2 regions of the Marinomonas gallaica genome follow, and region 2 is predicted to be linked to the other one. Evidence: predicted binding sites of a transcription regulator. Region 2 holds the regulator's gene; the other holds the start of a gene.
What was found. The regulator FliA, encoded in region 2, starts transcription of late flagellar genes. The targets are predictions, from matches to a motif close to CTAAAGTTNNNNNNNNNNCNGCCGATA.
Positions count from the first base shown of each region.

Region 1: a site for FliA is predicted at 6,759-6,785, ahead of flgM (flagellar biosynthesis anti-sigma factor FlgM). Genes of this name have one in related genera too.

Region 1 is NZ_CP187511.1:1,354,175-1,373,087, reverse strand. Features, by position in the region: gene flgF (flagellar basal-body rod protein FlgF) at 1-422, opposite strand, end outside; gene ACPUEK_RS06355 (flagellar hook protein FlgE) at 560-2,314, opposite strand; gene ACPUEK_RS06350 (flagellar hook capping FlgD N-terminal domain-containing protein) at 2,329-3,033, opposite strand; gene flgC (flagellar basal body rod protein FlgC) at 3,042-3,494, opposite strand; gene flgB (flagellar basal body rod protein FlgB) at 3,497-3,892, opposite strand; gene ACPUEK_RS06335 (CheR family methyltransferase) at 4,082-4,915, opposite strand; gene ACPUEK_RS06330 (chemotaxis protein CheV) at 4,962-5,894, opposite strand; gene flgA (flagellar basal body P-ring formation chaperone FlgA) at 6,021-6,710, shown strand; gene flgM (flagellar biosynthesis anti-sigma factor FlgM) at 6,821-7,135, shown strand; gene ACPUEK_RS06315 (flagella synthesis protein FlgN) at 7,153-7,629, shown strand; tRNA gene ACPUEK_RS06310 (tRNA-Arg) at 7,734-7,809, shown strand; gene ACPUEK_RS06305 (methyl-accepting chemotaxis protein) at 7,824-8,321, opposite strand; partial or broken gene ACPUEK_RS06300 (PAS domain-containing protein) at 8,355-9,089, opposite strand; gene ACPUEK_RS06295 (TIGR03862 family flavoprotein) at 9,403-10,620, shown strand; gene ACPUEK_RS06290 (LysR family transcriptional regulator) at 10,634-11,554, opposite strand; gene ACPUEK_RS06285 (ABC transporter ATP-binding protein) at 11,545-12,561, opposite strand; gene ACPUEK_RS06280 (ABC transporter ATP-binding protein) at 12,554-13,558, opposite strand; gene ACPUEK_RS06275 (ABC transporter permease) at 13,561-14,451, opposite strand; gene ACPUEK_RS06270 (ABC transporter permease) at 14,505-15,482, opposite strand; gene ACPUEK_RS06265 (ABC transporter substrate-binding protein) at 15,528-17,012, opposite strand; gene ACPUEK_RS06260 (peptide ABC transporter ATP-binding protein) at 17,234-18,235, opposite strand; gene dppD (dipeptide ABC transporter ATP-binding protein) at 18,232-18,913, opposite strand, start outside.
Region 2 is NZ_CP187511.1:1,502,636-1,516,190, reverse strand. Features, by position in the region: gene ACPUEK_RS07040 (chemotaxis protein CheW) at 1-763, opposite strand, end outside; gene ACPUEK_RS07035 (ParA family protein) at 769-1,542, opposite strand; gene ACPUEK_RS07030 (flagellar motor protein MotB) at 1,611-2,417, opposite strand; gene ACPUEK_RS07025 (motility protein A) at 2,410-3,147, opposite strand; gene ACPUEK_RS07020 (protein-glutamate methylesterase/protein-glutamine glutaminase) at 3,147-4,217, opposite strand; gene ACPUEK_RS07015 (chemotaxis protein CheA) at 4,239-6,578, opposite strand; gene ACPUEK_RS07010 (protein phosphatase CheZ) at 6,594-7,400, opposite strand; gene ACPUEK_RS07005 (chemotaxis response regulator CheY) at 7,410-7,790, opposite strand; gene ACPUEK_RS07000 (RNA polymerase sigma factor FliA) at 7,848-8,567, opposite strand; gene flhF (flagellar biosynthesis protein FlhF) at 8,685-10,031, opposite strand; gene flhA (flagellar biosynthesis protein FlhA) at 10,160-12,253, opposite strand; gene flhB (flagellar biosynthesis protein FlhB) at 12,307-13,446, opposite strand; gene fliR (flagellar biosynthetic protein FliR) at 13,439-13,555, opposite strand, start outside.

The sequences.
Region 1 (18,913 bases), 150 kb from region 2:
TCCTCACTGACAGCAATCTCGTCGAGTGGTGGTAAAAAAATAGGGCCAGCCGCTCCAACTACGGGCAACCCTGTCCCAGTGACCAACTGACCTGAAACGGTAAGCTGCAAATCTCCTGAGCGGGTATACACTTCTTGTCCTGTTGCATCCAGAGCCGCAATAAAGCCTTTTCCTTGAACAGCTACATCCATCGCCCTGCCAGTTTGTTGCATAGGCCCAGTGTCGAAATTTGTTCCAGGGTTTTCAGTCATGGCATAAACCCTTGAAGGGTGAAAATCACCATTTACCTGCATAGAGCGCGCTTGTTCAAAATCAGAACGAAAGCCAGTTGTAGAGACGTTTGCTAAGTTGTTGGCATGAATGGCTTGAGCATTCATTACTTGGGTGCCACCACTCATTGCTAAATACAGTGCTCTGTCCATATCCTAATTCACTCTTCAAACTGCGTTTAAATTCGCTTATAGGGAATGTGTAACAAATTACGTGCCAAGTTCACAAACAAAAGTGACAGACACAAAAAAGCCCAGCATAGGCTGGGCTTTCGCGTCACTAAAATTGATTAACGTAAGTTGATAATCGTCTGTGTCACGGTATTTTCGGTCTCTAACGTCTTAGAGTTCGCCTGATAGTTACGCTGCGCTTCAATCAAGGCAACCAGCTCCTCAGTGATATCTACGTTAGACTCTTCTAACGCGCCACCTTGGATACTGCCGAAGGTACCAGTCCCAGGCTTGCCAACATTTGCCGCTCCAGAGTCAGAACTTGCCACCCATGAGGTATCCCCCGCTGGCGTCAGCCCATCTACGTTATCAAAATTCGCTAACGCAATTTGACCTAATACAGCCGTTTGCTGATTGGTATAACTTGCAATCAGCATCCCATCTTCATCAAAGCTAACGCCTTGTAGTTCACCTGCTGCATAACCATCTTGTGAAAAGGTATCTGAACTAGAAAGTGCATATTGAGTAGATTTCCCCAAATCGATCTCTAGCTCGGCGTTGGCATTGGTTGGATCCCAACCCGTAATACTCAACTGCGCTGGACTTGGCACAGCATACGGAGCATAGCCAGTGTAAGCACCAATAATCTTACCTTCACTGTCAAATTGGACATTCGTATCTTCTGGCAAATAGGGAACCGTCTCGAACAGCGGATCGCCTGTAACAGGGTCTGTTTGCTGTAAGCCTGTTACAGGATCAAGAACTGGCTGCGGCACTGGATTATTCACCTCCCCATCTACTGTCACTTTCATTTCCCAAGTATTATTCTCACCTTGCTTAATAAAGTAGTAACCAATGGTATGTTCCTCACCTAAGGCATCATAAATGGTATTGGAATTGCCGTAAGTGTAAGTACTGTTATCCGCTGGATCAAAAGCCTCTCGTGCAAAATTATCAGGCGTTGATATGTCAGGCTGAGTACCATCAAAATCAAACGTCAAACCAGCCACTGCAATCCCTAACACAGCAGCAGGATCTCCTAAGTCACCCGTATTTGGTTGTGTAGTACCCGTATATATCGGCGCAAAAGGAATTGCTGTACCACCACCCGCTGCCGTGGCACTAAAAGATCCCTCAGCATCATCAAACGTAACATAGGTTTCAGATAAGTACGCCGTACCTGTAACCGGATCTATTTCTTCGCCATCTACAGTCGCATGCACTTGGTATGTATTCGGAGCCTCAGCTTTAGAGTAGTAAAGCGTTACAGCTTGAGGCGTCGCAGGAGGAGCAGGTGCTGTGTTTGCCGTTTGCGTATAGGTATATGTCTCAGGGTCACCCGGATCAAAAGAAGCCGCAATATAAGGAGGCTCATCTTCTGAGCTATTATCTAAGTTAAATTCTAAATTAACTTCTGTTGTGGCTTCAGGCGCAATTCGCTCTGTTGGCACTTGCAGATCTTCGAGCGCACCACCCACAATACCATTGTTAGCGTTATAGCCCTGCACATTGGCACCATCATTCGTCACCAAGTAGCCTTCTTCATTTAGCTTGAAGTCACCTGCACGAGTGTACGCTTGCGTACCACCTATATCCAAAACAAAGAAGCCTGTACCATCAACTGCTAGGTCTAGGTTGTTATCCGTATAAGAGATATTGCCCGATGAAAACTCTTGCGCAATATTATTTACGGCCACACCGCTACCAATTGTATTGCTGCTACCAGCACCAATCACATTGGTATTGTATAAATCACCAAACTCTACACGTGATTTTTTAAAGCCCGTTGTATCCGAGTTGGCAATATTGTTACCCGTAGTGCTGAGAAAGTCAGCGGACGCTTTGATACCTGAAAGTGCTGTATTAAAACCCATAATTAACTCCTCAGCTAACCGATAATCTCAAGTTCGGAGCTCAGTTTAAGACTGCCGACACCTTGAACATTAAGTGTAGTACCTTGTTCGCCATTAATCGTAACGCTGTTAATGCGAGCAGGTAATTCTGTATCTAACTCTGTTACTTCACCATCTGCATTGCGCGAAGTCACTTTAAAGTTGTATTCACCACTTGGCACTGCTTCTCCAGCGTCGTTCGTACCATCCCAAGCAAACTCTTCCTTGAGCAAATCAATGGTCTTTACGGTTTGCCCTGCTGAGTCAGTCACTTCCAGTTTATTTGTCAACGCATCATCCGGAAAAGAAGTGCGAATCTGAACCGCACTACCCTCTGTAATAGTAGCCGAACTTTGAGGTGCAAACACAGATTTCCCAACCAGTGTAGAAGCCGTTAACGCTTGGTTCGACATCAACGCTTCAGTCATATTGGACATTTCTGAGGCCATACTGGTTAAACGTTCTAACGAGCTAAACTCGGCCATCTGCGAGACCATATCCCCAGTTTCTTGAGGCTGGGTCGGATCTTGGTTTTTTAGCTGCTCAATGTACAGCTGCAAAAAGACATCTTGATTACCAATGCCTTCAGAGCTTTCGGTGCTCGTCGTACTGGTAATACCGTTTTTTGCTTTTGCTTCATCGGTGCCATATTTAGAAATAAGACCCGACAAAGCTGAATTTGTATTGATATCAGACATCATTCACCCCCTTAGGACTGACCTAAGGTCAACATTCTCTGCATCATGCTTTTTGCAGAGTTCATAATTTCAACGTTGGTTTGAAACGAGCGCGATGCAGACATCATATCGGCCATTTCTTCTACTGGATTCACATTTGGGTAGAACACATAACCTTCTTCGTTCGCCATTGGGCTATTAGGCTCATAACGAGGCTGAAGAGGGGCATCCGATTCCACGATTCCAGATACGTTCACCCCCATACCTGAAGCACCTTCCATCACATCATCCGAAGCATTCCAGCCACGATTTCGCATTTCTTGTGTCATCATTTGCTCGAACACAGGTTTGCGCGCACGATAGGTTTGATCAGCAGAGCTTGCCACACTATCAGCATTGGCAATATTCGACGCAACAGTATTCAGACGAATCGTTTGGGCACTCATCGCCGAACCGGAAATGGCAAAAATATTATTCAATGACATTATTATTGTCCTCCAGTCAGCGCTTTCTTCATGCCGCTGATTTTTCTATCTAAAAACATAAAGCTTGTGTCAAATTGCAACGAATTCTGAGTGAACTCTGCTTGCTCGCGCTGCATATCCACTGTGTTGCCATCTAGTGAGGGCTGACTTGGATTGCGATACAAGAGTTCGTCACTGCCGGCTAGAGAACTCTGACCAGCAATGTGCTGATCGTCACTGCCTGACAATGAAATGCGGTTTCTTTCAGTAGACAACATCGATTCAAACGACATATCACGCGCTTTGTAATTTGGCGTGTCTGAGTTTGCAATGTTGTTTGCTAGCACAGACGCACGTGCGGTACGAAACAACAACATTTGATCGTGCCCAGCAAACGCTTCTTTGAAAGAAATCGACATATAAACTCCGTAAAAGACAACTCAACATTCTTTATGCTTAAATACAAAGCAAATAAGATGCCAATAAAAAATAACCTTTATTTTCAACAAGATAAGAAACAAAAAGATCAAAGGTGGCAATAGGCGGCAAACAAAAAAACGGCAACTTAATATAAGTTGCCGTTTTCTGAAAACAGATGTAAACGAAGACTATTTCGCGCGGTAAACGATACCAGGATGACACTGAACAATTTCAAACATAGAGGACAAGCCACTTAACGCTTCAGAACCTCCTAGGAAAAGGTACCCTCCAGGATTCAGTGCCGAATGCATACGCTTTAAAATATCCAGCTTTGTATCAGCAGTGAAGTAAATAAGTACGTTACGACAAAAAATCACATCAAACTTACCTAACGACGAAAAGGAGTCAATCAAGTTAAGGTGACGAAAATCTACTCGTGAAGCAATGTTTGGCTTTACCTTCCACGTCGTATCACTCAATTTATCAAAGTAGCGCTTTTGGTTTTCAGGGCTCAAACCACGAGCAATCGCTAAACTATCGTACTCAGCCTGCTTAGCATGCTTGAGGATATTGGTACAAATATCCGTCGCCACAATACGTTCCCCAGCCTTAAGCAAACCAGGTTTGGACTGTTTAAGCTCTTCTAATATCATGCTGATAGAATACGGTTCTTGACCCGTAGAAGAAGCCGCAGACCAAATTTTTACTGGGCGCTTATCAAATTGAGGCAGAATAACGTCTTTTAAGATCTTGAAAGGATGCGCATCTCGAAACCATAACGTCTCGTTAGTGGTCATCGCATTGATCACTTCTTCCCGAAGTTTAGACGTACGACCACCTCGCGATAACGCATCGACCAACTCTTCAATTTTAGAGAATTTTTCGCGCTCCAATAGCTTACCCAAGCGACTGGCAACTAAATATTGCTTGTTATCGCTTAACGATATGCCACTCTCTTTCTCTAGGTATGTACGAAAGCGATCGTACCCTTGAGGCGAGATAGTATTCGAACTACTCAGCATTCATGCTCCTTAACAGCAAGTCACCAAATTTTACCGCTGCTTTTGTTTAAGCTTCTTCTTTTGCTGCAACGGTTTCAATGGCGATACGCGCAAGTTCATCAGGTTGGAATTTAGCCAAGAAGCCATCTGCTCCTACCTTTTTAACCATTGCTTCGTTAAACACACCACTTAATGAGGTATGCAATAGAATAAACAAGTCCTGTAGACGACTATCATTTCGAATCGCAGTCGTCAGCGTGTAACCGTCCATTTCTGGCATTTCGATATCCGAAATAACCATTGAGAAGTGATCTGTTACATCAACACCATCGCCCACTAAGTTTTTCAGGTAATCCAACGCTTCTTTACCATCACAAAGAACCGTCGTTGCAAAACCGACTTGCTCCATACAGCGCTTAATTTGCTTACGCGCTACAGAAGAGTCATCAACGATTAAGATATGATGTTCTTTGGCATTCAGTTGAACATCGTCGGTGACGATGCCGGTTGAAATATCTTGGCGCGTTGGCGCGACCTCAGAAAGGATCTGTTCGACATCAATGATCTCAACCATCTCTTTATCGACTTGACAAACAGCCGTCAGATAGTTGTCGTTAGACAGCCCTTTCGGCGGCGGCTGAATATCACTCCAATTCATGTTCACAATACGCTCAACACCACGCACCAAGAAACCTTGAATTCGACGATTGTACTCAGTAATGATCACAAAACAGTTTTCGATATTCTCAATTGGGCTGGCACCTGTTGCTAAACCTAAATCAAGGATCGGAATGGTGCCGCCACGAATATGCGCAACGCCTCTAACAACAGGACTGCTGTGCGGCATCGTTGTTAGCTTTGGACACTGTAGCACTTCCTTCACTTTAAAAACGTTAATACCGTAAATCTGCTTACCGTTCAGTCGGAAAAGCAAAAGTTCTAGACGGTTTTCTCCGACGAGTTGGGTACGCTGATTTACGCTCTCGAGAACTCCGGCCATAAAGCCTCCTAAAATATACGCTCAAATATGAAGGGAGAAACCCTATTGTTATGAAAACCCTTCATCAAATGATAGAGTGATTTTGTAATTTTTACTAACCCTTGTCGACATCCTTGGAGATTAACGATGGGTCGCGTCAAGCTTTTGACCATATTACTCTTTTTTCTATCTACTGGGAGTAGTGCGTCACAAATAGAAACTCAAATAGAACAATTCATCGCACAGGTTGAACACAAAAGGTTACAAAACACCTATCCCGATGCTCGAATTCATATTCAGGTTCAGAATAAAGTCGCATTAAATTACCTACCTGAGTGCAGTCACGATATACATATAGAGAACCAACGACCTGATGCAGTAAACCGTACGACCTATTCCATCAGTTGTGACGCTCCAACGTGGAAGTCCTATGTGCCTGTCGAGCAAAATATTCTTATAGAAGGCATCAAAGCCACGTCTCCTATTGGCCGCGGGGACCGCATTAATGAACAAAACACAGGCATCGGTGAAGTTGACTTATCATCACTTCGGGGCCACTTATATACCAGCTCTAATCCACCTTACGGATTGATTGCCTCGCGTAACATCCGTATTAATAGCTTCATAACAGATCATGTGACAGAGCGCCCAAATTTGGTAAAAAAAGGCAGTAACGTGTTAATAACGGCACAAAGCAACAGTATTGTTGTAAAAATGAATGGCGTGGCGTTAGAAGATGGCGTAAAAGGTCAGCAAATACGTGTAAAAAACACCAGTTCTGGTCGAATTATATACGGAAAAGTTGTCAGTGATGCTGAGGTTTTAGTAAACTACTGAGTAATAGCGACTTGCTATCTTCGGTTGGAAAATAGTTCAAACAAATATCTAAAGTTTGAACGCGCATGACCGATAACTGAGTTAGCGGACTAAATCTGGAGGCAAGCAACATGGCAATTAATATTTCTGGCGTAGGTACACAACCTGCCCTATCGACCAACAAAAATGAGCGTCTTCAAAAAGAAGAAGCAACCAACTCATCTCAGACTTCTAACGTAAACAGTAAAGAAGGTTTATCTGATGATACGGTTCAGCTAAGTAATGTAGCGCAATCTCTACAAGTCAAAGGCTCTGATTCAGAGGCAAATGTAGACATGGATAAGGTTGAGCAAATCAAGCAAGCCATTGCGGCCGGCGAATACAAGATCGATACAGAAAAACTAGCCAGCAACATGCTGTCTATGGATGCATTATTTAGCTCATAACGCGCTAAATTTTTATTATGATCCCGCTTGCCCCACTGCTTACCCAGATCAAAGAGAACCTCGAACAATTGTCCGAGGTTTTGTTGCGTGAACGTTCCGCGCTAGCGACCGCTACGCCAGATGATATTCTTCAACTTGCTTCCGAAAAGAAAACTTTGCTCGACAACATCGATACTGCGAATGCAAAACGTCACAGCATGTTAATCAAGTTTGGCATTCTTGATCACAAAAACCCTTCCGATGCACAGTTCCTAGTATGGCTAGATGAACAACCTAACATGAGCGATATAAAAGCCTTGGTAGAACAATGTAATACGCTACTCGACCAATGCAAACGCGAAAATAATACCAATGCTCGGATCTTAGCGACATTACAGAAACGCAATAAAACCTTGTTTGAGATGCTGCAAGGCCATAACCGCAAAAACAAAGTCTATACCTCAAACGGCAACACGCGCCCTATCAGCAGCAAGCATACAATTGGCCGAGCTTAGTAAGCGCCCGTTCCTCCTATTATTAAAATCTATATAAAACAATAAGCTAGATAGCAATATTCAGTATTGGTATATTCACATCAAATTGATATACTGCGCAGCATGTCCTCATAGGTAAACGGGATATACCTGCCGCCTCCTAAGCGGCTATTCCAGGTTCGAGTCCTGGTGAGGACACCATTCTCAGTTTTTCGTTAAGGACGCATTGCTTCGACCATCTGTACAAATTGCTCTACACCATCTTTGACTTCTTCAAGCCCTTTTGAGACATGAGCGATGCTTTCTTCACCATGCATAGCGATCCCTGATACAGAGGTTAATGCGCTATCAATACGTTGAATCAATTGATGATTGAGCTCAACAACTTTAGAAATCTCAGAAGTGGCATCAGAAGTATTACTGGCAAGCTGGCGCACTTCATCTGCTACCACGGAAAACCCTCGACCAGCCTCCCCCGCTCGAGCAGCTTCAATCGCAGCATTTAATGCTAATAAGTTAGTCTGATCTGCAATAGATCGAATCGTCACAACAATATCAGCGATGTTTTTAAACTGAGTCATTAACTGGTTGCCTACATTAGTCGCATCAGTCACTTGTGCAGCAATGTTTTGAGAGGTTTGCACAGCCTCACTTAATACTTGAACCGCATTGGTTGTAATTTGACTGGTTTGCTCTGAGGTCGCAGCAGCCATATCTACCGCGTTTAATGCAATGGACACCCGCTGAGTGATGTCTGAAGCAAATTTAATGACTTGGACAACGTTACCGTCTTCATCAAGAATCGGGTTATACGTAGCTTCCACCCATACTACGTCACCATTTTTATTAAATCTTTTAAAGCGGCCAATTTTGGACTCACCGCTCGACAGTGACTTCCAAAAGTTTGGATTATGTCGATAAAACTCATCATCGCAGAATATACGATGATGCTGCCCCTGAATCTCAAACATTGAATAGCCCATTACTTCTAAAAAGTTTTGATTCGCTTCAATAATGGTGCCATCCGGTTCAAATTTTATGACCGCTTGAGAACGATCTAACGCTTCAAGAATAGCTTCCTTGTCATCTAATTCATTTTGAGTTTCGGTCACATTATTACAGATTTTAATAACTTCTATGACCTGACCAGTTTCATTTTTAACAGGGAAATAGTTTGCTTCAAGGTATAAGGTTTTACCGTTTTTATGAAGGCGAGGGAACTTACCTGAAATGGTTTTACCTGATGCTAAATCGGACCAGAAATGTCGATACTCCTCAGAATTCACATACTTAGATGAACAAAATATTTTATGATGCTTTCCGACAATTTCCTCTAGAGAATAACCCACAGTCTCAAGAAAAATGTCATTCGCGTTGATTATATTGCCAGCTGAGTCAAAATTTATAAAAGCAGTATTCTCTCGAATCGCTTTCAACTCATTACGACAACGCTCTAGTTCCGTGCGTTGCTCTATGGCCATTTTCTCCACTGTCTTTTTTCGCTCTTTAGTAAAGAACATATTCCCCCCTTGTTTAACGCTGTTATCCCTGTTTCAGTCTGCTGATTTCCATAGAGCGAATGTCACCTATAGCTCAGTCTTTTTCATAAAAATATGCAAACTATCTGCACATTACAATGTATTTAAAAGCACTATTTGGATAAATTGCTGAAGCCGTTACCCAAAACACCAATCTATAGCCGTCACTTAACTTATCTTAAGCGACCCAGAGGGTGGCAGTTTCGGCGAAATTCGCTATTATGCCGCCTTTGATTTTTAAGATAGAGATCACTCAGTGAAGCAAGTCATCATCATTGGCGCAGGCCCAGCAGGTTTAATGGCAGCGGAAGTTATCCAAGCCGCAGGCCACCAAGTACATATTTACGATGCCATGCCCAGTGCCTGCCGTAAGTTTTTACTTGCTGGCATTGGTGGCATGAACATTACCCATTCTGAGCCTTTTGAAGATTTTATTACGCGCTACTATGAGAAATCACAGTGGCTAGAACCCTCTATCAAAGCCTTTAATGCCGACACACTACGACAATGGATTCATGACCTTGGTATTGAGACATTTGTCGGTACATCTGGGCGCGTCTTTCCTGAAAAAATGAAAGCGGCTCCACTCCTTCGCAATTGGCTAAAACGCCTAAAAGATGCAGGAGTAGAATTTCATATGCGCCATAAATTGATCGAATTAGATGGTCTCAATGCTACGTTCAATTATGAAGGCCTTGATAAGACCAAAAGTGCAGATGCGATACTATTGGCCATGGGGGGCGCCAGCTGGCCAAAGTTAGGATCTGACGGCAAATGGGCGAGCGTTTTGTCTCGTCAAGGTGTAGATATTACGCCATTAGAAAGTACTAATTGTGGTTTCTATAGCCGCTGGAGTGAGCACTTACAAACAAACTTAGCAGGCGCTCCGCTCAAAGGTGTTAGTTTTACGATGGCATTGCCAAACGGCCAAACTATGACTCAAAAGGGTGAGTGCATCGTCACACGCGATGGTATGGAAGGCAGCTTAATCTATGCGTTTTCAAAGTATCTACGTGACGCCATCAATCTACGCGGCGAAGGTCATCTGAGTATCAACTTATTGCCAGATTTGACCCATGAACAACTTGAACAAAAACTCAGCAATACCAAGCCCAAAGAGTCGCTAGCAAAATATTTGAAGCGGACGATTAAGCTCGACAGCATTAAATCGGCTCTGCTTTATGAAACCTACAAAAAAGAAGACTTCGATACCCCAGTAAAATTAGCACGTTGCTTACAAGCTATTCCGGTCTCATTTTATAAAACCAAACCCATCGATGAAGTCATTTCGACTGCCGGTGGCGTCAGCCAAACTAGCGTCAATCAATATTTCATGATCAAACGCTTACCCGGCGTATTTTGCGCCGGAGAAATGCTCGATTGGGAAGCGCCAACAGGCGGCTATCTACTGACAGCGTGCTTTGCAACAGGACGCCGTGCCGGCGAAGGGGTTTGTCGATTATTCGCTGAGTAAGCTCTAGCTTGTACTACAGCGATTGGTTGATTAACGATTGCCAAAATTGCGTCAAATTAGGGTTGTGGTTTGCACGCGCGCGATACAACCGAATCTCTAATGGCACATTCCAATTCACCGTCCCTGCCAACGCCAACGAACCGTAGTTAAGAGAGTCCGCTACCAAACGTTTTGGTAGCCAACCAATGCCAAAGCCCTCTTTCACCATCGCCTTAATACTGGCAGCATGAATGTTACTCGCCAATATCTGCAACTGCGGCACGTCATGCTGTCGCTGAAGATGATGCTGAACGGCGGGCGCTAAAAACGTCATATCATCATAAGCAATGTAAGGAATTGGCTGTTTTCGCGCTCCTGGCAATTCAAAAATAGGTCGCTTTTGCTTATCTGTCGCCACACATGGGACTAAAATCTCTCGGTCAATGGTGATGTATTCAAAGCGTTCTTCGTCCAATTCCTTTAAAAAACCAATCGCGGGATGCCAAAAGCACAGCATCACATCGCTCTCATTCGCCGTCATCGAGTTAATAAAGTCAGCACCAGCCCATGCACTCGACTTCATATTCACATCAATACTGATCCCTAAGGATTCACCTAACGGCTCTACAAATTCTCGGTAATAACCCAGAAATAACGACTGTGTAGTAACAAACCGTATTTGTGATTTTTCTTGCTCTTTGATTTCAAGACAGCGAGTTTTCGTATCCCTAAGCTGTCGAGTAATCAGTTCAGCACTTTGTAAGAATATTTCGCCTGCTGGCGTTAACGATAAAGGTAAGGTGTTACGATCCACCAATGTGACCTTCATTTCCTCTTCAAGCAACTTAATGCGACGGCTAAAGGTAGGCTGGGTAACATTCTGTTCATCTGCGGCACGGGAAAAGTGGCGCGTTCTTGCCAAGGCGATAAAGTCTTCAAGCCATCTTATTTCCATGCACGCCCCTCCTCTACCGCATGACACGCCACTTGGCTGCCATCCGTTTGTACTTGCATTAGAGGAATTTGTTCATAGCAGCGTTGGTTTACCAAAGGGCAGCGGCCACAGAAACTACAACCAGTCGGCTTTTCCAACGGTGTCGGCACTTCACCAGAAAGATGAATCGGCTCTAAGGCTAAATTATCTAAGCGCGGAATCGAAGACAACAGCGCTTGAGTGTAAGGATGCTTGGGAGAATTAAACAGCTGTTGGCGCGAGGCAACTTCACACACACGCCCTAAATACATGACCGCGACACGCGTCGCGAAATGCTCGACTACGGCTAAATCATGAGTAATAAACACATACGTCAAGCCCAGCGCTTGCTGTTTATCCATCATAAGGTTTAACACTTGCGCTTGAACGGACACATCCAACGCAGCTAAAGGCTCATCTGCAACGATCAGATCCGGCTCCACAGACAATGCACGTGCGATCGAAATACGCTGCCGCTGTCCTCCAGAAAATTCATGAGGATAGCGATCTTCTGCGTCACTGCTTAGCCCTACCGATATCAAAAGCTCTTCAATGAAAGCATCCACTTGCTGGCGATTCCAACCTGTGTGGTGCAACACAATCGCTTCGCGAAGAATTTGATACACCGTCATCCTAGGATTTAGCGAGGCATACGGGTTTTGAAACACCATTTGAATTTTTTGCCGATACGGCATGCGCTGCCGATCACTGAGATCATCAATACGTTCGCCTAAATACGCAATCTGTCCATGATCAGGACGCTCTAAGCCCATTAGCAAACGCGCTAAGGTCGACTTTCCGCAACCTGTTTCACCGACAACACACAAGGTTTCTCCCCGTTCAATGGTCAAATCAACCCCATTGATGGCAAAAACTTGATCCGATTTAACCGTTTGCGTTCGACCACTTAACCAACTCGCCCAGCGCCACCCATTGCGACTCCGAAACGCCTTTTCTACGCCTTGTATCGACATCAAAGGCTTAGTCATCAGCGTCCTCCTCACTGAGGGGTTCAAACGCTTGCAGCATGTCTTCAATCGCATAGCATGCAACCGTCGACACACCGCTAAAAATAAAGTTAGGCGGCTGTTGTCGACATTTATCCTCAGCGTACGGGCAGCGAGGATGAAAAGCACAGCCACTAGGCTGATCATTCAGCGGCGGCATATTGCCTTGTATCTGGTTTAAACGCTGACCAGGCAAAGCCATTTGCGGTAAGGCATTGAGCAACCCCTGCGTATAAGGATGCTGCGGATCATTAATAATTTCCAACGTAGGCCCTTGCTCCACAATACGGCCTGCATACATCACTAACGTGCGCTCAGCAATGCGTGACACCACACCAAAATCATGGGTAATTAAGATCAACGCAACACCATTGTCGGCACAAATCTGTTTTAACAACTGCAGGATTTCCGCTTGAATGGTCACGTCTAAAGCCGTAGTCGGTTCGTCCGCAATAATGATTTCAGGGGCAAGTAACAACGCAATCGCAATGATCACACGTTGCCGCATTCCTCCTGATAATTCATGGGGATACTGATCAAAACGCTGCGCAGGAGCCGCTATACGAACATGAGCGAGTTTTTCAATGGCCAGTTTTTTCGCATCGCTGTAGTTTATCCGCGTGTGGCTACGAATCGCTTCCACCATTTGATCACCCACGCTTAACACAGGGTTCAGGGTCACCATAGGGTCCTGAAAAATCATCGCAATTCTCTTGCCACGAATCTCTTGCCATTGCTTAGAGCTCAGTCTTGTCAGTTCTCGATCATCTAACTTAATACTGCCCTCAGCAATGAAACCAGGCTTCATAAGTAAGTTGACGATAGCGTAGCCTAAAAGGGATTTTCCCGCCCCTGACTCTCCGACAATGGCCAATCGTTCACCGCGCTCTAAACTCAAGCTGACATCATGCAACGCAACTAAGTCTTCACGACGCTGTTTGAATTTCACAGACAATCCATTGACCGATAACAAGCTCATCTCTAGCCCCTCGTGACTTGTGGGTTAAGATGATCTCGCAACCAGTCGCCTAATAAATTCATCACAAAAATCATTAGGATAAGCGTCACACTCGGAAACACTGAAATCCACCAAGCGCCCGAGAATAAGTAATTGAAACCAGATGAAATCAGCGCGCCCAAAGACGGCTGGTTAGGTGGCATCCCCAAACCAAGAAAAGACAACGCGGCTTCTGCCACAATCGCATTGGCAATCTGAATGGTTAAAATAACTAAAATCGGAGACACGGTATTCGGTAGAAGATGACGCAGCATAATGCGTGCTTTGCTTACGCCTAAAATACGCGCAGCATCGATGTACTCTTTTTCTTTTTCCGCAAACACACAGGCACGCACAGTCCGAGCAAAGATCGGCCATTCCGCCACCCCTAACACGATAATTAGCATTAGCATCGCCAATTGCTGGTACGCGGCATGACCAAACAACGTTTGAAAAACGGCCAATACAACAATCGCCACCATCATAGTAGAGAAGGACAACTGAATATCCGCTACACGCATTAGAAAAGCGTCTAAGCGCCCGCCTATATAGCCTGATAACAAACCTATTCCAACACCCAGGAAGACTTGAATCAACACCGCACATACACCAATGGTGAGCGATAAACGCGTGCCATGTAAAATGACCGACAACAAGTCTCTACCTTGCGTGTCAGTCCCCAATAAAAAGCGTGTATCCCCCGTTTGCCAAGCAGGTGCTAACTCCGCATTCTCCAAATTCATAAACTCAGTGCTGTTCACATCATAGGGGGCAAGCAACGGTGCCAATAACGCCACTAAGCAATAGAATGCAAAAATCAGTAAGGCAAACAGAGCCAACTTGTCTCCACGCATGGCAACTAAGACGTGACGCATCCGAGTAACTCGTTCACTGTTGCCTTGAACAGGAGGCCGATGTAAGACATTCATTAGCTGTACCCCGGAATACGAACACGAGGATTCACAAGACTGTATACAACATCAACCAAGGTATTGGTTACCACAAAGATTACACCTACAAAAATCAGGTACGTTGAAATAAGCGGCACATCGACTCGTGTTACTGCATCCATAAACAAAAGTCCCATCCCCGGCCATTGAAAAATACTTTCTGTCAAAATGGTGTACGCCACTAAGGTACCTAATTGAATGCCACCGACTGTGATCACGGGCAACATGGTATTTTTCAGCGCATGAATAAAATAGATCCGCGGCGCGGAAATGCCCTTAGCCCACGCATAGCGGATGTAATCACTTTGCAGAACATCCATCATTTCAGCGCGAATCAAACGAATAAAAATAGGCGTCAGTACAAACGCTAAAGACAAACTGGGTAATAGCAGATGCCGCAAACCATCACGATTGAACAGACCTGATTGCCACAGACCAAACACCGACGTGGTTTCACCACGTCCAAAACTTGGCAGTATCCCCCACTCTATGGCAAAAAAGTACATCAAAAAAACCGCAACGATGAAAATCGGCACAGAAAGACCTAACGTGCTAAACAGTAAAACCGCTCGCGATAAGAGGTTTTTGGGATGAATGGCAGCAAATACGCCTAAAGGAATCGCTAACAAAATGACCAGCACCAAGGCAGCAAAAGACAGTTCTAATGTCGCGGGTAAGCGGCTAGCAATAACATCAATGGTGGGTTCTTTATAATAATAGGAAGTCCCCAAATCCCCTTGAATCGCCCGCCCTAGAAAACGCCCATACTGGATCAACATCGGATCGTTCAGTCCCAGCTCTTGTTGCAAGGCTTCGCGCTGCTCCAATGTGACGGACTGACCAACCATCTGACGCACAGGGTCGCCCATTTTGTCTTGGATCATAAAGCTAACAAAACTAATGATCAGCAAGACAAACATGGCCTGCAATAGTCGCCGCCCGATAAAACTCAACATTCCGTAATTGCTCTCTTTTTATAACCCGCTGTCACACTACCGCCCCTAGGGCACGCTCACATGCAAATCGCCCCAATAAGGGAAGTTTAAAAAGTTTACCACGCTATCAAGATCTACATGCTGTTTTGACGCCCAAATAATCGGCTGCCAATACAGTGGAATCACCCAAGCCTGATCAACAGCTCGCATTTCAATACCACGAAGTAATGCAACGCGCTGTGCGACATCCATTTCTTGATTTGCCAACACAATGGCGTCATCAAGCTTACGATCACACACTCTTCCCGCGTTATAAGCCCCCATACCGGTGTCTGTATCACGACAGGCGAGAACGAATTCATAAATATTGTTGGAATCAAAGGTATCCGACTGCCAGCCCAGCATCATGATGTCAGCGGCTTGTTGATCAAAAAACTGAAAATATTGCGCTTTAGGGAAGGTTTTCAAATCCACTTGAATGTTGATCTTGGCTAACATTGCTGAGGCCGCCAATGCCACTCGTTCATCGCTCATATAACGATTGTTAGGCGCCATCATGGTGACACGAAAGCCGTCTTGATAGCCGGCTTCTTTCATTAATTCACGTGCCCGCTCTAAATCACTTTGAGGCACTAAATCACTGACATGCCCCAAGAATGCAGCCGAACTCAACTGACCTGCTGGCTCGCCATAGCCTCGAAGGATTTTCTCCACGATCAACGCTTGATTAACCGCCAGATTCATCGCTCGACGCACGCGAATATCTTGAAATTCTACTCGTCTCGCTTGATTCATCTGCAGCATCACAATACGTGTACCAGTGAGTGCCAGTAACTTAACGTTTGGTGTACGCTGAACACGTACGATATCAATCGGTGCCACCGGCGAAATAACATCGACGCCACCCGTCAATAACGCAGCCAGCCTAGTCGAGTCCGAACGAATCGGTAGCAGCTCAAGCTGTTCAACATTTCCCACTGACTGTGTGTCCCAATAATCAGGGTTTCGAACCAATGTTAACCGTTGCCCCACAACACGATCGCGGACAGTAAAGGGACCACTGCCAGACACATTGGTTGAAGCAAATGTTTGCCCAAACTTCACGATCTCCGAGCGCCCTTCGTAAAACGTTTTATCGACGACAAACACGTAGGCCAAAATATTCAATAACAGGGGATAAGCATGGTTTGTGTGAATATCAACGGTATAATCGTCGATTTTGTCCACATCTTGCACAACATTAAATAAAGCTTTGAAGTCTATCGAACTTTTTAAGCGCTCAATTGTGAATAAAACATCCTCTGCTGTAAGGGGATTACCGGAATGGAAACGCACGTCTTGACGTAAATGAAGACGTAACGTCCGCTCATCTTGTACTTCCCAAGACGTAGCCAGTCTAGGTTCAAAGGTACCATCTTGACGCCATCTGACAAGTGGATCAAATACCGCATGGGAGTATTGAATCCCCCCTTCTGAGAGCTGTTCATGAGGGTCTAAAGAGATGGGGTCAGCATCCAATGCAACACGTAGATCCACGGCCAAGCACATCATTGAGCTTAGCCCCAGACATAATATTATGAGTAGGCGTCGTAACATTCGTGTTCCTATCGTATGGGCGGCTTGCTAATCGTGCGTATCAGAATAGCGCTCACCTCTTATTAATCGTAAAACCTTGACCACTTGGTCATTGAAACAGTATAGGTAAGAGACCGCTCTGCGCCTAGTAAGGAATCAAGCGAAGACTTGATCAATATCGCTTGATTCCTACCGCTTTACGCTGCACCGGAGAAACTTTCTAGGCGCTCTTCCTCTACCGCATGACAGGCAATCAAATGCGCGTCGGCATGACTGCGGAGCACAGGAGTTTCTTTACGACAACGCTCATTTGCGTATTGGCAACGACCATGAAAGGCACAACCACTCGGTGGGTTCAAGGGTGAGGGTAACTCTCCTTGCAGCTTGATACGTTGACGGCGTTTATCACTAGAAAGCTGTGGCGTACTGGACAACAGCGCTTGAGTATAAGGGTGTTTAGGCTGCGTAAAGACGTCTTCACTTTTACCGTGTTCGACGACTTTACCAAGATACATCACCATCACTTCATCGGCGATGTGCTCGACGACTGACAGATCATGGGAAATAAACACATAACTCAAACCAAACTCTTGCTGTAGATCCATCATCAAATTCAGCACCTGCGCTTGCACCGACACATCCAAAGCCGAAACCGGTTCGTCTGCAACAATGATTTCTGGATCCAGCATTAAACCACGGGCAATCGCAATACGCTGACGCTGCCCGCCGGAAAACATATGAGGGTAGCGATCATAATGCTCGGTTTTCAAGCCCACTTTTGCCATCATGGCCAAGGCTTTGGCTTTGCGCTCGGCTTTATTTAATTGGGTGTTGATCACCAATGGCTCTTCTAAGATCGCCCCAATTTTCTTGCGTGGATTCAACGAGCCATACGGGTTTTGAAAGATGATTTGAATTTTCTGACGCAGCTCTTTTTGCTGTTCTTTGGAGAGTGACAGAAGATCTTCCCCAAGAAAATTCAACTGACCTTCAGTCGGTGTTTCAATCATGGTCAACATTCGTCCTAGAGTAGACTTCCCGCAGCCTGACTCCCCCACAACAGCTAGGGTTTTACCTCTGTCCAAGGTAAAGCTTACGCCATCTACTGCTTTGACCGTCGCCTCGGGCTTAAATAAGCCTTGTTTGACGTGATAATGCTGCTTCAGATTATGGGCATTCAACACTAATTCTTGGCTCATGCGGCAGGTCTCCCCAGTGTGTCTAACGGTGTATGGCATTTCACTTGACGCTCCAGCGGGCCTTGGTTGTCCGGCACCACATTTCGACAATGGTCTGTCGCGTAAGGACAACGAGGACTCAACAAACAGCCTTTTGGTCGGTCATATTGCCCAGGCACTACACCTGGTAGTGCTTCCAGACGCGCTTTGCCAGCGGCCGACTCAGGTAAAGACGCCAGCAAGGCCTGCGTATAAGGGTGCTTAGGTGTCGAAAACACCTCATTGGCGGGACCACTTTCTACAATCTGACCGGCATACATCACAATGACCCGATGAGCCACCTCAGCGACCAGTGCTAAGTCATGTGTAATCAGCACTAATCCCATCTGTTTTTGCTTTTGTAAATCAATCAACAAATCAATAATTTGCGCTTGAATGGTCACGTCTAATGCTGTGGTTGGCTCGTCGGCAATCAATAATTTAGGGTTACAACCAATGGCGATGGCAATCATTACGCGCTGACTCATACCGCCCGACAGCTGATGCGGATACGCACTGAGTCGGGACTCAGGCGCAGGAATCCCCACCAAATTGAGCAGCTCAATAGCACGCGTTTTAAGCTCTTTTTTAGTACCGCCTTGATGAGTTTTTAACGCTTCAATAATCTGGTAACCCACGGTGTAGCAAGGATTTAAACTG
Region 2 (13,555 bases):
TTAAAGCACCAACATAAAATAATAGGCATTCAAAACGACTTTGAGACCAAGGTAGCGGCTCTGTTTTCGCTATATATTTAGAAGGCTCTGGCTCTGGCTCTGGCTCTGGCTCTGGCTCTGGCTCTGGCTCTGGCTCCTCTGGCTCTGGCTCTGGCTCTGGCTCTGGCTCTGGCTCTGGCTCTGGCTCTGGCTCTGGCTCTGGCTCTGGCTCTGGCTCAACAGTATCTTCCATTAGAGTCTCATCTAACAACTCTGTTTCAGAGGCGACATCCTCTACGAAAGCATCTTCGTCTTGAGTGACCTCAACATTTTCTAAAAGAGCTTCTTGCTCTTGCTCTACTTCTTCAAATGAATCATTAGCAAGTGCAGCAAGATCAGATTCAATATCCCAAGTTTGGATCTCGGCTTCTTGTAATAAAGGGGCTTCATATTCCGCTTGGATCGTTTGAATCGCGGTTTCAAAGTCAGCAAATGATGCATCCAACGCTTGGTAATCTAATCCCGCTGAATCGTGTGACTCGACTTCAACCCCATCGCTTTCAGGCTTATCAAAGCTTTTCTCAGAAATTTCTTCAACAGAGCTAATATCTTCAATAGTGCTTTCGGTATTTTCTAACATTGCTTCTTGTTCAGCTGGTTCAGTCTGCTCAGCAAGAAGCTCAGGCTCCGAGAACGTCGATTCCTGTAATAAGTCGTTTAAATAGCTCTGCAGCGCTTGTTGTGGGCCATTTAATGTATAGTCTTTCGTTTTAGTATCTTTCATTCTTTTTAACCAGATGGATTTAGTAAAGTATCCATCAAACTGGCGTAAGCTTTCACACCTCGAGCATTAGCATCCAATGCAGAGGGAGCTACCCCTGCTGTACTCGCATCTCGTAGTTTGGTATCTACTGGAATGACAGAATGCCATACGGCGTCTTCATATAAATCTTTCAAACTACGTAAGCTTTTATTAGATGCTTGAGTCCTACGATCAAATAGTGTTGGCACAATCGTATAAGGAACAGGTCTTTTTCTAGCTCTATTGATCATGGTCAAGGTGCGTATCATTCGCTCTAAGCCTTTAATTGCTAGAAACTCCGTTTGCACAGGAATCACCAGCTGCTGACAAGCCGCTAACGCATTGATCATCAACACCCCCAACACTGGAGGACTATCGATTAAAACATAATCGTAATCGTCCCATAGTATGGCAAGCGTTTTTGAAATAACTAACCCCATGCCACCTTGTGCTTGGGCATGTCTCTCTAAAGTCGCAAGCGCGGTTGATGCCGGAATTAAAGATAAATTAGGATGCCCTGTTTCTAGAATAACAGAACGCGGTAACTCTTCTGGGATCTTGCCACTTACTTGAAATAAATCATAACCACTGTGCTCAATGGAATCAGGATCAAAGCGAAAATAACTAGTCAATGAACCATGGGGATCAAGATCGATCATTAATACTCGATGGCCAGCATCCGCTAGTAAGCCGGATAAACTAACAACTGTTGTGGTTTTCCCCACGCCACCCTTTTGATTTGCCACCGCCCAAATGTGCACACCGACCCCTTAGATGTTATGCAAGAAATTTACGTAATTATTGCAACACAATCATATACATTAACTCGCTAGTTAAACAAGTAATCATACAAGTTATCCGCCTGACGCTTACTGATTTTTAACGTTACCCGGCGATTTTGTGCTCTAGCAAAGTCATTGCTATTACGAACCTGCGGGTTTTCACTCGAAAAGCCTATAGGTGCTAACAACTTAGGGTCCATACCGCGATACGTCAACTCATCAACAACAGAAGCTGCACGTAAACTTGAAAGGTGCCAGTTAGAAGGAATTCTAGTCGAATTTGTAGGTAAGTCATCCGTATTGCCAAGCACCAAGATTGGCGCTGGATAAGATCGTAATATACTGGAAACTACGATCATCAAAGCAACGGCTTCATTGGTTAACTCAAAGTCCCCTTGGTCAAATACAAGTGATGACTTCATATCTAAGGTAATCCAATTAGCATCTTCCGTGATAGATACTTGGCCAGATGATTGTAGAACCGGAAATTGAGAATTAATCGACTTATTGAGTGCGTCGTATAGCGGACTCTTGCCCTCAACTTCACCAGGAGGATTTTCAGCTTCAGATTGCTCGGCAGGAGCAACCTCTAATAATCGCTCACTCTCTGGCTGAGTAGCCACTGGTTGACCAATATTAATTGGCTTTATCGACTTTTGAACTGCATCAAACACACCGTTCAATGTTTCACTTAATACCTTTTCATTGCCTGCCTCTTTTAAGGAAATCGAATAAAGAGCAACAAAGAAGGCAAAAAGAAGTGTTATAAAGTCTGCATAGGAAAGGATCCAGCGGTCTTGGTGAGGAGCATCTTGTCCACGGTTACGAGACTTTCGGCGGCGACCATCACTCATAACCGCTTAATTCCAAATCAAGCCGTTGTGGATGCTTACCAATTGCTATTCCATGGATACCATCAATAAACATTTGGTTGTTTAGTAGTTCAAGATCAGCATAGCGATAAAGTTTACGACAAATAGGAAAAATCACTAGATTCGCAAACCCCTGACCATACAATGTTGAAACAAAAGCCACCGCGATACCATGCCCTAAGGCCTCGGGACTGTCTAGATTTGCCATGGCTTGTATCAAGCCTAATACAGACCCCATAATACCAAGCGTTGGTGCATAACCACCAATTGACTCGAGAAAGCTGATATAGCTACCGCGGCGGTCTCGAATACGCTCAGCTTCGTCATGTAATCGATCAGAAAGAAGCTCTGGATCTGCCCCATCAACAGCCATTTGCATCGCTCGAATTGCAAATTCATTATTTAGCGATTGAACATCGTCTTCCAAAGCGATAATAGAAAAACGTCTGGCTTTGTGAGCCAATTGATTCAGCGTACGACGATTACCACTGAGATCAAAAACAGGAGGGAATAACGACCAAGAAAGCATACGTAACGCGGCAATAGCTTCATGCAGACTACTCTGCGCTAACGCGGCGCCTAGACTTCCGACAACAACGATAATGGCCGAAGGAAGGTTCAGCAGTAAAACAACTTCCCCTCCTCCTAGCCAATTCGCTAGAAATACCGACGCAAAGGCAACAATCAACCCACCTAGCGTTAGAAAATCCACTAGCCAACCTCTTTAACAATTCGCTCGCCAATATGATCTAAATGAATCACATCGTCTGCCAAATCGGCTTTCTCGACGGCTTGAGGCATACCGTAAATAACGCAAGAGTCTTCACTCTGAATCCAAACTCGAGAACCAGAATTCTTCAACATACGAGCACCTTCACGACCATCTGCCCCCATCCCTGTCATAACAACTGACAATACTTTTCCTGGATAACACTTAGATGCCGATCCAAAAGTGACATCAACAGAAGGTTTATAGTTCAACCGCTCATCACCTTCAAGAATACGAACGCACCCACCGTTACGAGGATCCACCATCATTTGTTTTCCACCAGGAGCAAGCAGAGCCACACCAGGTTTAAGCTTATCGCCATCTTCGGCTTCTTTAACGGTAATCTGACAAATATTATTTAACCGCTCAGCAAACGCATGAGTAAAGGCTGCAGGCATATGCTGGACCAATACTAAAGGCGCAGGAAAGTCCTTAGGCAACTTTGACAGGACAGCTTGCAGTGCCATAGGGCCACCAGTAGATGTACCAATAGCAACCAAACTTACTTTCTTGCGGGCGCGTGGAATAATGACGCCTCGATCACCGCTCACAACAATCGGTCGCGGTGCAACTTTGGTTGCAGCTCTTGCAATCGGCTTAGAAATACCACCGGTCCTAGTTCTAGCAACCGTTAGAACTCGCTCCACTAAGGTATGCTTAACGACAGCCGAGTCTCGAGAAATATCCTCGAAGTTTTTCGGCATAAAGTCGACAGCCCCCGCCTCGAGTGCATCAAGTGTAACTCGAGCACCTTCATGGGTCAGCGAAGAAAACATAAGCACAGGCGTTGGCTTACTCTTCATAATTTCTGTAACAGCCGAAATGCCATCCAAAACAGGCATTTCATAATCCATCGTCACAACATCAGGAGACAGTGCTTTGACCTTATCAACAGCTTCCTTGCCATTATTGGCTGTCCCGACCACTTGCAAGCGAGGATCAGCACTAAAGATTTCTACTAGACGACGTCGGAAGAATCCCGAGTCATCAACGACCAGCACCTTCACTGGCATAATACAGCTCCTGTAACTTGTCTAGCGTGAAGCATAGCTCTTCAGCATACTTGGCACATCAAGAATGATTGCAATACGACCATCACCAGTGATAGTGGCACCCGCCATACCAGGCGTACCCTGCAGCATTCTGCCTAGTGGTTTGATAACCACCTCTTCTTGCCCCACTAATTGGTCAACCACAAAACCGACTTCGTTCATGCCAACTTGAACCACGACAACATGTGCTTCCGCCGGTTTCTCGTCGAATGCAGCGCCTTTAATCAGCCAGTTTTTCAGATGGAAGATTGGCAAGGTTTTACCGCGAATAACCACAACCTGCTGACCATCTACAATATTTGTTTTGTTAAGATTTAAATGGAAAATCTCATTAACGCTGACAAGAGGGAAGGCAAATGCCTGATCATTCAGCATAACCATCAAGGTTGGCATGATGGCTAGAGTCAATGGAACTTTGATGCTGAAACGAGAACCCTGACCTAAAACGGATTTAATCTCTAACGTACCGTTCAACTGTGAGATCTTCGTTTTCACAACGTCCATACCAACACCACGACCCGATACATCGGTGATCTCAACCTTGGTTGAGAAACCTGGCGCAAATATCAAGTTAAACGCTTCATCGTCAGAAAGTCGTTCTGCGGCATCTGTGTCCATCAAGCCTTTTTCTACCGCTTTACGACGCAATACATCCGCATCCATACCTGCACCATCATCATCAATAGACAGTAAGATATGATCGCCTTCTTGCTCAGCAGATAGAATAACGTGACCTACACGCGGTTTACCCTTGGCTTCCCGCACGTCTGGCGCTTCTACACCATGGTCTACAGAGTTTCGCACTAAGTGGACCAAAGGATCAGCTAGGGCCTCAACTAAGTTTTTATCTAAATCGGTATCTTCACCCCGAAGCTCTAAATTCACTTCTTTTTTCAGATTACGCGCCAAATCACGAACAACTCGAGGGAAGCGGCCAAACACTTTCTTGATTGGCTGCATCCGTGTTTTCATGACAGCATTTTGTAAATCGCCCGTCACTACATCTAAGTTAGCAACGGCTTTACTCATAGACTCGTCGTCACTCTGAAGACCTAAGCGAACTAGGCGGTTACGAACCAATACAAGCTCACCTACCATGTTCATAATGTCATCGAGACGTTTAGTATCAACTCGTACCGTTGTCTCTTGAACAACTGGCGCATGCTGAGATTTTTCTTTGGCTTCTACATCAGCTGTTTCGGGTTTTGCTGCAGGCGCAGCTGGCTTTTTAGGAGCAGCTTTAGGTTTCGCAGCTTTCTTCTCAGGCTCTGGCTTAGTAGCTTTCGGTTTCTCTTCCGTTTTAGGCTTAGGAGCACTTTTGTCCTCTGCTTTTGACGCTGCAGCTACATCTTCTTTAGGGCTTTGCCCCTTACCATGTAAGCTATCAAGAAGTTGCTCAAATTCGTCTTCTGTGATGAGGTCCGATTCAGAAGAACTCGCCCCAGCATCACCTTTTGGTGCATCTGAGACCGCTTCTTCAGCTGCTTTGGCTTCCCCTTCTTCCGCTATACCAGGAGCACTTCCACCATGCAGTTGATCTAACAGCGCCTCAAACTCATCTTCCGTAATTTCATCGGCATCAGAGCTGGCTGCCGTCGCAGCGGCTGGCGCTGCATCAGATTCAGTCGAATCAATGCCAGGGGCACTGCCACCATGTAACTGATCTAATAACGCGTCAAATTCGTCTTCCGTAATTTCATCTGAATCCGGTTCAGTATTATTAGCCTTCGGTGATTCAGAAGGCTTGTCTGATGAACCTAATGCACTTAGCAAAGACTCAAATTCATCATCTGAAATATCTTCATGAACAGAATCTGCTGCTGGCTCGTCGTTTGCTTCGGGCTCGTCGCTTGCTTCAGGCTCAACCTCTTCTTCAACAACGTCTTCTTCAACATCGTCTTCATCTGAATCACTATTCAATTCATCTTCAGAAGGTGGCTTAGCATAGAAACTTAAAGACTCAATGATATGAGGGTCTGCTGGTTCAGGCTCACCACCTGCACGAACAGTTTCAAACATTTCATTCACAGCATCTAGAGCTTGCAGTACCACGTCCATTAACTCTGAATCGACTTTACGTTGGTGGTTACGTAATATGTCAAAGACGTTTTCCGCATAGTGACAACAGTTAACCAGCGCAGTCAGCTGTAAAAAACCAGCGCCGCCTTTAACTGTATGGAAACCACGGAAGATTGCATTCAACAATCCAGTATCTTCCGGATTTTGTTCCAAATCCACTAATTGCTCTGAGAGCTGTTCCAGGATTTCTCCAGCTTCTACTAAAAAATCCTGTAGAATTTCTTCATCAACCTCGAAACTCATCCGCAGCAGCTCCTATTAAAAACCAAGACTCGAAAGCAAATCGTCGACTTCGTCTTGGTTATTCAGTACTTCAGGGTTATCATTCTTATTAATCGCTGGCCCGTGGCCTCGATCGTCGTCACGTTCCTTGTTCTCTGCCTCATGCTCCATACCAGAGATACTGTCAACTCTACCCGCAACAGATACAAGATGGACTAAACGTTCCTCTACGTCACGTATCAGTTCGTTAACTCGTGTAATTACTTGTCCTGTTAAGTCTTGGTAACCTTGTTCTAACAGTATGGTATTAAGGTTGTCATGCAAGGTTGTGGCACTTTCATCGGTAAGCTTCAAGAATGCATCAATTCGCTTATACAAATCGCGAAACTCTTGTGGCGTAAGATCTCGCTGTATCAATCGGCTCCAATCTTTATGTAACGCTTTAGCTTGGGTTTGCAGTTCACTTGCAACAGGTACACTACTGTCGACCATATCCATGGTTTTATTCGCAGCAGAACTGGTCATTTCGATCACGTAATTCAAGCGATCTGACGCATCCGTTATACGCGTCGGAGAATCCTTATCAGCACCCGCTGGGGCCGCACCGCTTTGCACCATCATTTCCACTGAATCGAGCTGGAAATCACGAATCGCATCGTGCAAGCTGCGTGTCAGATAACCAACCTCATTGTAAAAGCTATTATGCCGAGCCTCGCTTAACTCTTGGATAATCTTGATCGCACCACTAAAGTCACCGACTTCAATTTTGTTGAGCAAGTCTACGGCACCATCTTTTACAACAGTTTCGAACTCTCCAAGTTTTGACTCGTTTTCACTAGACATTTACAGCCCCTATTTTGCGGAATCAATACGTTCGAAAATCTTTTCAATCTTTTCCTTTAAGGCCACTGCGGTAAAAGGCTTAACAACATAGCCATTCACCCCAGCCTGAGCAGCTGCGATAATCTGATCGCGTTTCGCTTCCGCAGTTACCATTAAGACAGGAGTAGTTTTTAGTTTTTCGTCAGCACGAACAGCGCGAAGCAACTCAATACCTGTCATTCCAGGCATATTCCAGTCAGTCACAAGAAAATCAATTGTGCCTGTTTGGAGAATAGGCAGTGCAGTCGTTCCATCATCCGCTTCGACTGTATTGGTAAATCCTAAATCCCTCAGTAGATTTTTGATGATTCGTCTCATCGTTGAGAAATCATCAACAATCAGGATTTTCATATTTTTATCCAATGCAACCTCCACAACCCTTAGGTAAAGTCATTTCTATCATAGTAATTAATCCTGCCAATCCGTGAGTCGAGAGCGTAAACGCATCGCCGCTTGACTGTGTATTTGACTGACACGCGATTCACTAACGCCCAATACGGCACCAATTTCTTTTAAATTCAATTCATCATTATAGTAGAGCGAAAGAACCAATTTTTCACGCTCTGGTAATCGCTCTATCTCTTGAGCAAGATGTATTTGGAAGCCAGCTTCTTCTACTAAGTGATCAGGCTGGCTGGTATGACCATCTACTTTAATATCAAGCTCATGGCTACCTGTTTCACTATCCAACATTTCTTCATAACTAAACAACTGGGTCGACATAGACGAATGCAAAATATCATGATATTCGTCAATACTAATGTCCATGTGAGATGCAACTTCAAGGTCTGTTGCTTCACGACCACTGAACGACTCTACTTCGCGAATGGCACTCGCCACGGCTCTACTGTTTCGTCTTACCGAACGCGGTGCCCAATCACTTTTACGCACTTCATCCATCATGGAGCCACGAATACGAATGCCTGCGTAGGTTTCAAATGAAGCACCTTTAGTCGATTCAAATCGCTTGTAGGCTTCAATAAGTCCCATCATCCCAGCTTGAATCAAATCATCGATATCAACACTGCTTGGTAATCTAGCCAACAGATGATAAGCGATTTTTTTCACTAGAGAATCATATTTCAGCACAATCGCATCAATCGATAACGTCGCCTTCTTTGTGTACATGCTACATCCATCTTCGCGTCTTGATATGCTACAACTCTAAATTTATTATCCGAGAGCGTACAAACTTAAATGTACTATATAGTTCGCTGTAGTGCTCTGCCAAATAACATATTTTTACTAACTCCCATACTTCAGTGACCCATAGAGCTGTCCAAACTGCTCAGCAGTATACACCGCACGACTGACTAAGTTGTGCGCTCGTGCAGGTTCTATATCGTCGGGAATTCGCTGACCATATGCAACATACATAACCGGCAAGCCTTCTTCAATAACAACACTAATCGCTTCACCTAGGGAAGCTGATTCGTCAATTTTACTTAAAACACAACCGTCTAACTGTATCTGAGAATAGACATCTACAACAGTCTTTAACACCTGACGCTGACTTGTACAGGGTAAAACCAACAATTTCTTTAAATACCCACGCGCTCTTTTCATCATAGCAAGCTGTCGCTCAAGGTTTTGATCCCTTGGATTCATACCCGCTGTATCAACAAGCACTAGCGAGTAATCTGAATACTTATCTAACACTTCATTCAAATCAGTGTACTCATTCACGACCTCAACAGGGACATTTAAAATCCGTCCGAACGTACGAAGCTGTTCATGGGCGGCTATACGATAGGTGTCCGTAGTAATTAATACCACATTATTAGAGCCGTATTTTAAAACATACTGAGCAGCAATTTTGCCTATTGTCGTGGTTTTCCCCACCCCTGTCGGCCCCATAAATGCAATGCAACCACTGAAGGCCTCTGCTGTAGAACGTATAGGAATACTGTCGGCCAAATGAGAAAGCGCTTTTTTCCAGTCTTCCTCTCTTCCGGTCAAAGACAAATCCGACATGATTTTATCAATGACTTTCTCTGATAATCCTAACGTTGTTAATTGTTCTTGAAGCCGCTGATCGTAGGTTTGTCTTTTGGCTGCAGAAGCTTGAGCCACAACTTGCTGATTATCTTGTTGAGTCTGCTCTAATAGCCGACGAACTTGCTCGAGCTCTTTTTCCATAGCTCGAAGCTTCTCTTCGTCAGGTGACGGGCGCTCCCGAACATGACTCCTTAAAGATAGATCTTCTTGAATAGAAGGCTCAGGATCAGATTCATAGTTGTTTGATGTGGGGGCGTAATCATCAACGTAATGATTTTTCGCAGGTTTTTGTTTAGGCGGAGCGACATCATCAAAGACTTCATACACGTCCCCCTTAGGCTTTGAAGATTGCGGAGCCATACCACGTGCCTGCTCTAGACGCTCTTTGTAATGCGCACTAGGCTCTGGCGTTGTCGGCTGCTGGGGAGCTTTGCGCTGTACTGGGTCTGGTTTGTGGTTTGTACTAGGCGTCATCGAACCGTCATAATCGATTGCAATGACGATTTCAACTTCACCACTTGGCAGACGCTTATTGGACATAATGACAGCATCAGGCCCGACGGCTTCACGTATCTTACGTATCGCCTTTTGCATATCGGGAGCTCTAAACCGCCTATACTGCATTTAATACCAGTCCTTTAAGTCTATTTATGCATACAAATCCATAGCTTACCCGAAAGGTTTTCATAAATATAGCTAGAAAATCAATGCTTTTCCTTAATTCACTGGCCAATGACAGCGACCACCGTCACTCGCTTGTTATCAGGCACCTCTTGATAGGAAAGCACAGACATTCCAACGCCACCATAACGCATAAAACGAGCTAACATAGGTCTTATGGGAGCCGATACAATGAGTATGGGCGCATTTCCCATTGCTTCTTGTTGCTCTGCATGTTCACGGAAAGACTTTTGTAACTGCTCTGCCATTTGAGGCTCAAGAATAAGCGCTTCTTCATTTTTAATTCCAGATTGCTGGCTTTGCTGAACCGTTTGCATAAGCATTTTTTCAAGCTGAGGATCCAGTGTCATAACCGGCACTTCTTCGACACCTTCAGCCAATGATTGCATAATCATGCGTGACAACGCTGTACGTACGGCTGACGTTAAGATCATCGGATCTTGTGATTTTGGCTGTACACCCATAATTGCTTCGGCAATAGTACGCATATCTCTAAGCGGAACATTTTCTTGTAACAGGTTTTGCAGCACTTTTAGCAACACACTTAAAGGCACAGCATTGGGCACTAACTCTTCTGCTAATTTAGGGTTATGTTGTTTAAGCAAACCAAGCAATTGCTGAACTTCATCATGGCCGATCAACTCAAATGCATGCTTCTGCATCACTTGGTTAATATGCGTCGCCACAACCGTACTCACATCCACCACGGTATAACCATAGGTTTGCGCTTGGTCGCGCTTCTTTGTATCAATCCAGATAGCATCCAAACCAAATGATGGGTCTTTACCAGGAATACCATCTACCTTACCAAACACTTGACCTGGATCGATCGCCAATTCTTTATCGGGGTGCACTTCTGCCTCCGCAAGACTCACGCCCATTAAGGTAATTCGGTATGCATTAGGCATCAAATCTAAATTGTCTCGTATGTGCACACTAGGCACTAAAAAACCCAGTTCTTGGGACAACTTTCGACGAACACCTTTGATTCGCGAAAGCAGCTCCCCACCTTGGCTTTTGTCGACAAGAGGTATCAGACGATAGCCGACCTCTAAGCCAAGCATATCCACTGGCGCAACATCGTCCCAGCTCAAGTCTTTGCTTTCCGCGGGGGGCTGAGCCCCACTAGAATCGCCTTTGCTAGCCCCTTTGGAGGCTGTTTTTGTTTGGGCTTTTATCTTCTTGCGGTATTCAATATAGTAAGCACCACCTGCAACACACGCGGCCAATGATAGAAACGAAAAATGAGGCATGCCAGGTACGACGCCCATTATCGTTAAAATGCCCGCTGCCACATAAAGCGCTTTAGATGAGGCAAACATCTGACCAAAAATTTGCTGCCCCATATCACCCGCTTCATTAACACGAGTAACCATGATCGCAGCCGCGGTCGATAACATTAAAGAAGGCAACTGAGCAACAAGTCCATCACCAATAGTCAGAAGAGAGTAGACCTGAACAGCTTCCACAAATGACAGGCCATGCTGCGCCATACCAATGGCCAGACCACCAATAATATTAATACCTAAAATCATCAGGCCGGCGACGGCATCACCTTTCACAAACTTCGACGCACCATCCATCGAACCGTAAAATTCCGCTTCAGCCGCTATTTCATCGCGGCGCTGCTTAGCTTGATCAGAGTCAATCATGCCAGCATTCAAATCCGCATCAATCGCCATTTGCTTACCAGGCATAGCGTCCAGCGTAAATCGGGCACTTACTTCCGAGATACGCCCTGCACCTTTCGTCACCACGGCAAAGTTAATGATCATCAAGATGGCAAAAACCACAAAACCCACAACGTAGTCACCACCAATCACCACTTCGCCAAAGGCTTGAATAACCTTTCCGGCGGCATCGCCACCCTCATGGCCATTCAACAGCACAACCCGGGTCGATGCGACATTCAACGCCAGTCGCATCAAGGTTGAAATCAGCAAAATCGTTGGAAAAACAGCAAAATCTAATGGTCGCATGGAATATACAGCCACCAATAGAACCACTATCGCTAACGCAATATTAAAGGTAAATAGAACATCAAGTAGAAAAGGTGGCAGTGGCAATATCATCATGGCAAGCAGTGCCAAGAGAATAAAAGGAACACCTAAGTTACCACTTAGAATGCCTTTCATTTGCCCACCTAATCGCTGGCGATCAAATTCCACTCATACCTCGGTTCATCAAATTAGCGCTCCCCGTTCCATTGAAATTCTTCTGGTACTTCTAATTGCGGCATACGCTCAGGAGGCTTCTCTCCCGTTCGGGCCATTCTAATTTGATAGACATAAGCCAGCAACTGAGCAATCACTTGAAACAACCCCTCTGGAATTTCATCCCCAATTTCAGTATGCCTGTAAACCGCACGGGTTAATTCTGGCGATTGTATCACAGGGATATCGTAGTAATTGCCTATCTCTCGAATCTTCAAGGCAATGAAGTCATTCCCCTTCGCCAGCAGGACCGGCGCCTTACCATTTGCTTGATCGTATTTTAACGCTACAGAATAATGTGTCGGGTTAGTAATAATAACATCGGCTTGGGGTACATCTGACATCATACGGCGCATCGCAGCCTGTCGCTGTAACTGGCGTATGCGGCCTTTTACTTGAGGGTCACCCTCCGCATTTTTATACTCGTCTTTAACTTCCTGCTTGGTCATCTTCAGTTTATCTTTGTGTTGCCAAGCTTGGAAAGGCACATCAACAGCGGCGATAATAATAAGAGAGGAGGACACCAAGATAAACGCCCAAATCAATACCTCAATCGCATGATTTAATGCCGTTCCAGTTGTCTCAAAAGTCAGTCCGGTTAACGTAGGAATATAGTAACGCAACACGAAATAGGCTGCGGTCCCTACCAGTGCCACTTTCAAAATAGACTTACCAAGTTCTACCAGCGACTGGACAGAGAACATTCGTTTGATACCCGTAATAGGGTTCATTTTTGATAGTTTTGGAGTGATTGCCTCAAACGAAAAGTTAAAACCACCCAAAGCAACGCTACCAATGACCCCTGCCACCGCAACAATCACCATGAAAACAGTAATAGAGTCCATTGCAGCCATGATCGACACATACAAATGGTGAATCATCATAGCCTTATCAAATAAATCTTCACGCGCCAAAGAAAAATTAAAAGCATAAAGTCGCGTCAAATCATCCACAATCAACATTCCGATCATGTACATTGAAAATGCCGCCACAACCAATAAAACAGCACTACTTAGGTCTTTAGAGCGGGCGACATTGCCCTTTTCTCTCGCCTGTTCGAGTTTTTTGGCACTGGCGTCTTCGGTTTTTTCTGTACCGTCTTCGTTCTCAGCCATTACTGCTGATCCCCCACGTCTCTTGTAACCAAGTCGTCATTTCCTGAAAAAACAACCGGTAGATATCCAAAAAGTCTTCCAGCATAATCCAAATAAAGACAAGCGAGAA